Linked DNA regions of Haloglycomyces albus DSM 45210. The protein of the gene in region 1 interacts with the protein of each later gene in a pairwise test. Links are inferred from orthologs where the notes say so. Each region holds a gene or a part of one and is shown in the gene's direction. Other genes may lie near its edges.

The links.
Region 2: the proteins of rpe (region 1) and eno interact in binary tests that used the Escherichia coli proteins (3 or more experiments, as listed by UniProt). The link is inferred for Haloglycomyces albus DSM 45210 from one-to-one orthologs.

The regions. Positions count from the first base shown.
Region 1 is NZ_AZUQ01000001.1:3,319,704-3,324,133, reverse strand. The notes cover bases 1-2,906. They hold rpe (ribulose-phosphate 3-epimerase), read left to right. Parts: upstream 1-1,049; coding sequence 1,050-1,763; downstream 1,764-2,906. Other genes in these bases: HALAL_RS0115335 (GGDEF domain-containing response regulator), read left to right, coding at 1,768-2,775; HALAL_RS0115345 (transcription antitermination factor NusB), read left to right, coding at 1-944. Outside these bases: HALAL_RS0115330 (riboflavin synthase), read left to right, coding at 3,164-3,751; HALAL_RS0115325 (bifunctional 3,4-dihydroxy-2-butanone-4-phosphate synthase/GTP cyclohydrolase II), read left to right, coding at 3,751-4,430. UniProt on the Escherichia coli protein: Catalyzes the reversible epimerization of D-ribulose 5-phosphate to D-xylulose 5-phosphate.
Region 2 is NZ_AZUQ01000001.1:220,755-224,184, reverse strand. What follows is about bases 509-3,430. They hold eno (phosphopyruvate hydratase), read left to right. Parts: upstream 509-1,288; coding sequence 1,289-2,572; downstream 2,573-3,430. Other genes in these bases: HALAL_RS0101115 (DUF501 domain-containing protein), read left to right, coding at 3,258-3,430; HALAL_RS17925 (FtsB family cell division protein), read left to right, coding at 2,740-3,261; HALAL_RS0101130 (hypothetical protein), read right to left, coding at 509-969. Also shown: HALAL_RS19410 (sulfotransferase), read left to right, coding at 1-146; more of HALAL_RS0101130, read right to left, coding at 355-508. UniProt on the Escherichia coli protein: Catalyzes the reversible conversion of 2-phosphoglycerate (2-PG) into phosphoenolpyruvate (PEP). It is essential for the degradation of carbohydrates via glycolysis.

The DNA.
Region 1 (4,430 bases):
AGCTGATGGACACACCAAGGGCAAGCTCCGGCCTTGACCCGACGACGACGCGAGGTCGGCTGGCATTCGATCAATCCCATCCGGAATGGATTGTGGCCGAATTCGAGTCGCTCCTGCCCGAGTCAGAGGTGGAGGCCGCTCTGGCGGAGAACAATAGCGCTCCGCAGGTGCATCTCACCGCCCGGCCAGGGCGGATAACACGGTCTGATCTGGCCTCCCAAACCGGTGGTGAGGTCGGACGCTGGTCTCCCTATGCGGTGTACCTTTCGGCAGGGGACCCCGGTCGGGTCCCGGCGGTCGCGGCGAAGGCGGCGGGCGTACAGGACGAGGGCAGCCAGGCGGTGACCCTGGCCCTTACCGACACCGCGATCGAGGGAAGTGACGCGGCATGGGTCGATCTGTGTGCCGGTCCAGGAGGTAAAAGTGCTCTACTCGGCAGTCTGGCGCGGGAACGCTCCGCACGGGTGACGGCCGTGGAGCCGGCAGCCCACCGAGCGGACCTGGTGCGGGAGAACACGACCGATATGCCGGTGGAGGTTGTCGAAGCCGATGGAAGGCGGTGGGGACGTGCGGACGGTGCCGACCGCGTGCTCGTCGACGCCCCCTGTTCCGGGCTGGGGGCACTGCGTCGCCGCCCGGAGGCACGTTGGCGCAAACAGCCGGTCGACGTCGCTGAGTTGAGCAGGCTGCAACGCGCACTGCTCCACAACGCCGTTCGCATTACCCGTCGTGGGGGAGTGGTCGCCTATGTGACCTGCTCGCCGTTGTGGGCGGAGACCAAGGACATCGTCGACTCCGTTGTGGCCGAAGGTCACGTGGAAGTGGTCGAGTCGCCGGCGCTGGTGTCGGAGATTCCCGATACGACCGCGGGGCCGTATCGGCAGCTCTGGCCGCATCGTCATGGTACGGACGCCATGTTCCTCGCTCTTCTACGCCGCGTATGAGACGGTAGAGCCGCATCGTCAAGGCGTGTTTCCGCACCGCGCGAGTAAGGCCAAACTGGCGTGTCGTTACCGTACGCCTTGAATTACACTTGAGGGGTGAGCGACGTGAGGAATACAGAACAGTCAACCGTCATTGCCCCCAGTTTGCTTGCCGCGGACTTTGCCCACTTGGCAGACGAGGCGGCTCGAGTGTCCGAAGAGGTCGATTGGCTGCATGTTGACGTCATGGACAATCATTTCGTGCCCAACCTGACGCTGGGGCCTCCGGTCGTTCAGGCTCTCCGCGCGAGTACCGACGTACCGCTCGACTGTCACCTCATGATCGACGATCCCGCACAATGGGCCGTTGGCTATGCGGAACTGGGCGCCTATAACGTGTCGTTCCATGCCGAGGCGACCGACGATCCGGTGACCATCGCGAAAAACCTGCGTGCGGCCGGAACCAAGGCGGGGCTGGCGATCGACCGTGACACTCCGGTGGATTCCTACCTCGACATTCTGCCGGAATTCGACACGCTGCTGATCATGACGATCAAAGCCGGTTTCGGCGGGCAGAAATTCATGCCTGAGCTACTGGACAAGGTCGCGCTCGCACGTCGTCACGCAAAAAGCGGGCACTTGGATCTCCGTATTGAGGTTGACGGAGGAATCTCCGCCGATACCATCGAACAGGCCGCTACGGCCGGTGCCGACGCCTTCGTAGCCGGTACCGCCGTCTACGGTGCCTCCGACCCCGCCGCGGCCGCCCGACGACTCCGGCAACAGGCCGACGCGGCGCGTCAACCGTCCACTGACAACCCGGCGACCAACGAACGGTGACCACGTGAGCGATACCATCCCCAACGCCGACCCCACTCCCGGCGAGGATCTGGTGCTCATAGCTGATTCCGATGCCCATGTCGCCCAGTACCTGGCTGAACGCCTGCGCCACGACGGGTTCGACACCGCGCTCGCCAGAGACGGGTACCAGACGTTGGCGTCCATCGCGGTGCGACGCCCGTCGATTCTGATCATCGAACGCGACATTCCGTTCATCGACGGACTGGCCTTGACCGGGCAACTGCGCGCCGATCCGGCGACCGCCTCCCTGCCGATCGTCTTCACACAGGCCAGATTGACCGCCGCGGAAACCATCGTCGCCCTGAAAACCGGGGCCGACGACGTCGTGGCCAAACCGTTCGACCCGGCCGAAGTCTCGGCCCGGATCGGGTCGGCGATTCGGCGACATCGGGAGGTTCGCGAAGCGTCCCCCTTGACCGGCATGCCCGGCAACGACCGCATTCTGCGCGAGGTGACCGCCTGGATCAGGCGTGCCTACCCTTTTGCGCTCGCCTATATTGATATTGATAATTTTAAAGCGGTCAACGACGTATACGGATTCGTGCGCGGAGACGAATTCATTCGGGCCTTGGCCGAAGCGACCTACAGCGCCGCGGCCGACTCGGGCGCCGCCCCGGTATTCCTCGGCCACGTGGGTGGAGACGACTTCGCGATCCTGGCGCGGCCCGACGACATCGACGCCACGATCAGATTTCTCATCGGGAACTTCCGCCAACACGTCATCGACTTGGCCGACGATAAGGACGTGGAAGTCGGGTACATCGACTTCACCGACCGCAATGGGAATCCGGCCCGCTCGGCGCTGCCGACGCTCTCTATCGGAGTCGCTCTGTCCACCAAGCGCAACTTCGCCGACGCTCACGAAGCCGTCGCCGAAGCCAGCAACCTGAAAGGGAAGGCAAAGTCGCATATAGGCGACTACATAGCCTACTCCACCGCACCGTCCGATACGGTGCACCGCCCAGGTCGCCCCGTGTTCTGGAGCCGCTAGAGTGCCTTGCTCGCCGCCTTCGTGATCGGTGTTATATCGCACAAATGTAGCCAAACAGTCCGGACATATGACACAATTCCAGACGACAACCTATACGTCAGCGGGGTCGGTGAAAGTCCGAACCGGCGGTGAGCGCAAACGGCGCAAGCCCGCGACCCGATTACCTCCAGTAATCGGTGGATCTGGTGAACCGGGGGCAACCGGTGAGTCCAGAGCCGACGGTGAAAGTCCGGATGGGAGCAGACGCGATAGGAAAACCACCACGGGTGTAGAGCCCGGTGCGCACCGAGCGCCACCGTGCCGCCACGCCCGTTACCGTCCCGACTGTTCCCTGAATTCCGGTGCCCGGCACCGCGCCCTGCTACTGGACAAGTAAGTAGGGGGAACAGTGTTCACCGGAATCATCGAGGAGCTCGGGGTCGTCAGCCGAGCCGAGCCAGGGCGCATCACCGTCCACGGGCCGCTGGTCACCGGCGATGCCTCCATCGGAGACTCCATTTCCGTCAACGGAATCTGCCTCACCGTCACCGAAATCAACGGCGCCGAATTCCACGCCGACGTCATGCGGGAAACCTATGAGCGTTCCGACCTCGGTAAACTAGAAGCCGGATCCCCCGTCAACCTCGAACGGGCCGCCACACTCACCACTCGCCTCGGCGGTCACCTGGTACAGGGCCACGTCGACACCACCGCCACGATCACCCACCGCGAACCGGGGGCCAACTGGGAGACCGTCACCTTCGACCTCCCCGGTGAATACACCAGATACATCGTCGAAAAAGGCTCCATCGCCGTCGACGGCGTCTCGCTCACCGTCGTAGCGGTCGACGAACACACCTTCAGTGTGAGCCTCATCCCAGAAACTCTGTCGGCCACCACATTGGGGAAGAAGAACCCCGGCGACACCGTTCATATCGAAGTAGATCTCACCGCCAAACACATTGAAAAGCTCCTGCAAGCACGAAAGAGCAACTGATGTCCGACATTCGCCTCAATACCATCCCAGAGGCCGTGGAAGCGCTCGCCGCCGGTCGGCCGATCGTCGTGGCCGACGACGAGGACCGGGAGAATGAAGGTGACCTCATCTTTCCCGCCGAGGACGCCGACACGGAACTACTCGCCTTCACCGTCCGTTATTCGTCCGGCTACATCTGCGTGTCGCTACCGGCCGAGCGGGCCGACGCGCTGCAGCTGCCCCCCGCCTATGTCGACAACCAGGATCGACACGGCACCGCCTACGCCGTCAGTGTGGACGCCAAGTCGGGAGTGACCACGGGAATCTCCGCCGCCGACCGAGCACACACCATCGCGACCCTCGCGAAGCCGAGCACCACTCCCAGCGATCTGACACGCCCCGGCCACGTCGTACCGCTGCGATCTCGCCCCGACGGAGTCCTCGAACGTCCCGGCCACACCGAGGCCGCCGCCGACCTCACGCGTATGGCGGGCAAACAACCGGTCGCCGGAATCTGCGAGCTGGTCAATGATGACGGCACCATGAAACGCCTACCCGACCTGCGGGCTTTCGCCGACGAACACGGCCTGGCATTGATCACCATCGCCGATCTGATCGCCTGGCGACGTCGCGAAGAGCGTAACGTCACGCGTGAAGCACGGGCCGTACTGCCCACCGAATACGGAGACTTCACCGCCTA
Region 2 (3,430 bases), 3.1 Mb from region 1 along the record:
ACGCCGCGACGGACGTGCCTGTCGCGCTGTTGTTCCCCCACCTGGACACGAGATTCCACCGGGCGAAACTCATTTTCACCGTCTGCGACAAGGACAACTGGTTCGAATCGGCACGGCGTACTGGGAGGCCCGATGATACGACTTGAGGCCAGCTACAAACTAGCTGGCCTCGTCACTTATTTGTACTCCCGAGCGGATTCGAACCGCCGTTTCCGCCTTGAGAGGGCGGCGTCCTAGGCCCCTAGACGACGGGAGCAAGCCTGTGTTCGCGCTTTCGCCTCGCGAACGACTACTACTCTACCTGATCCACCACGAGCCGTTTTCGCGGACTCCCACTTATGCTGTGGGACACGTTCAGCGCTGCGTGTCCGGGTCTTCCTCCAGCTCACGGAACCACTCCTCGCCGACTCCGTCGCGGTAGTCGACCAGGGTCGCGCTGTACTGTCCCTGCGGGGTCCGAGCGTCCACTCGGGTGATGACACCGATGGCGGTGACGCAGACGTTGAAGTTCTCCACCTCGGAGTCGGTGGCACCCTGGATGTGGATGCAATCGGAACGCTCGCCCGCCAGGGTGACGTCGTCGAATTCCACCTTCGCCTTGTCGTCGGTCGTCGCCGCTTCCAACCAGGTTTGCACGGAACGACCCGTCGGGAGAATATTGTGCAGCTCCACCTTCAGCCACAGCCGCAGCGATTCCGAATTGTCCTCCCGCGTCCAGAGCGAGGCCTGGTCGTCCCGAACGACGGCCGCCCGCCCCATGTCGGGGTCGATCGACACGGTCAATTCGCTGCCGTCCTGGAGACGGTAGGTCGCGGTGTAGGAACCGATCTCGTCGGAATCGAGTCGGGAGGCGATCTCCGACAGAATGACGCGGGATTCGGAGCCGCCCTGATCGGCGCTAAAGAGACATCCGGCCAGTACGAGCGGAGTCGCCAGCCAACAGAGCATGGCGGGGATACGGGTTTTCACGGTCGTTTCTCCAAACCGGGGTGTCGTTCCTGTCGTCAACGTTCCCAAGTGTAAATTCAGCCGCGGGACGGCGATACGGGTGATGCCGGCGTTGGGACGCCTCAATGCGAACCACCTAATTCCGACACCGTCGACCGTCACCGCGTAGGCTTGGAACCGGACTGAGGACCGACCGAATTCGGTGGTCTCGTCCAACCGGGACGCACCGCAGCGCGGCGGAGCTCCACGTTTTCCCGCATACGTCGGGATCGTGGGACGGAACTCATGATTCGCATTCATTCGTCAGTGATACTGACAGCAGATTTAATCAGGAGAAACTGTGGCAGTAATTGAAGACCTTAGGGCGCGCGAAGTTCTCGATTCGCGGGGGAATCCGACCGTTGAGGTGGAAGTTCTGTTGGACGACGACACCCTGCAGCGGGCGGCGGTCCCCTCCGGTGCTTCGACCGGAGCGTTCGAAGCGTTGGAACTGCGTGACAAGGACCCCGAGCGTTACGGCGGTAAAGGCGTGCTCGCGGCGGTGGAGAACATCAACGGTGCCATCCGTGACGAGCTCATCGGACTGGAGTCCACCGAACAACGCCTGATCGACCAGCGTCTGCTGGACCTCGACGGAACTCCCGACAAATCCAACCTGGGCGCCAACGCCATTCTCGGAGTCTCCATGGCCGTGGCACGTTCGTCGGCCGACTCGACGGCACTGCCGCTCTACCGCTACCTCGGTGGCGTCAACGCCTTCGAATTGCCGGTGCCGTGCATGAACATCCTCAACGGCGGTTCGCACGCCGACTCGAACGTCGACATTCAGGAGTTCATGATCGCACCCATCGGTGCCCCCACCTTCGCGGAGGCACTGCGCTGGGGCACTGAGACGTACCACGCCCTCAAAGCGGTCCTCAAGGACAAGGGCCTGGCCACCGGGCTCGGTGACGAGGGCGGTTTCGCCCCCAACCTGGGGTCCAACCGTGAGGCCCTCGACCTGATCGTGCAAGCGATCGAGAAGGCCGGCTACCGGACCGGAACCGACATCGCCTTGGCCATGGACGCGGCCGCGACCGAGTTCTACCGCGACGGCTCCTACGTGTTCGAGGGCCAGAACCGCACCGCTGACGAGATGACCGCCTATTACGAGGAACTTCTGGACGCCTACCCATTCGTGTCCATTGAAGACCCACTGGCGGAAGAGGACTGGGAAGGCTGGGCGCAGCTGACCGGTCGGATCGGCGGTCGGGTGCAGATCGTCGGCGACGACCTCTTCGTCACCAACCCCGAACGCCTGCAGCGTGGAATCCAAGAGAACGCTGCCAACGGTCTGCTGGTGAAGGTCAACCAGATCGGAACCATCACCGAGACCTCCGACGCGGTCACCATGGCGCAGCGCGCCGGCTTCGGATGCATGATGAGCCACCGTTCCGGTGAAACCGAGGACAACACCATCTCCGATCTCGCCGTCGCCTGGGGTACCGGGCAGATCAAGACGGGCGCGCCCGCACGCAGTGAACGAGTGGCCAAGTACAACCAACTTCTCCGCATCGAGGAGGACCTGGACGACGCCGCCCGCTATGCGGGTGCCAAGGCCTTCCCGAAATACCAGGCACAATAGCGTCGTTTTAATCCCGGTTGGACAGTGCCGAAGCAATGTCCAACCGGGACACGCTTTTAGCTCTCGTCGTCTCCTCGGCCGCGTCCCGGGTCCACCGACCGGATTGTGGGGACCCGACTTTGAGGAGGCTTCAACCCGCTCGTAACGAAGCCATTAGACTTCTCAGTGTGAGTTCTCGACGTCCTTCGCGCCCGGGGGCCGGCCGGGGTGGATCCGGTCCCGGCCGCAGCCGCACAGGTAGACAACGCAAGACCACGACCGGAACGGTACCGGCCGTGCAGCGTCGTCGTGTCCGACCGCCGCGTCGGATGTCACGCCGAGCCGCCGTGCTCGCACTCGTGCTGTCCCTCCTCGCGCTCGCCTACGCCTATCCCTTGCGTACCTTCGTGGAACAACGCATTGAGATCAACAACCTGGAACAGGAACGGGCCCGGCAGATCGAATCGATCGCCGACCTGGAGAAGGAACGGGCGAAGTGGAACGACGATGAATACGTCGCCGCCCAAATCCGAGAGCGCCTTGGACTGGTCGAGCCGGGCGAGGAACTCGTCAAGGTCCTAGGGGAAGACGACAACGAGAATTTGCCCGATCCCGATAGTGACACGGGCCCCGAAAAAGAGTGGTTCGACGACCTATTGGATACCTTTGACGACGCCGACTCCAACGAACCTGAGGATGCAGACGATTGACTTCCCCATCGCAACGCTCGCAGCGCGACGATTTCGCGCCCACGGACCCGCAAACGCCGACCGCCGACGATGAAGCCGCGGTCAGCCGTCAGCTCGGCCGCCCCATCCGCAGCGTGAACGCCGTCGCCTGGCGCTGCCCCTGTGGCCAGCCGGCGGTGGTGGAAACCAA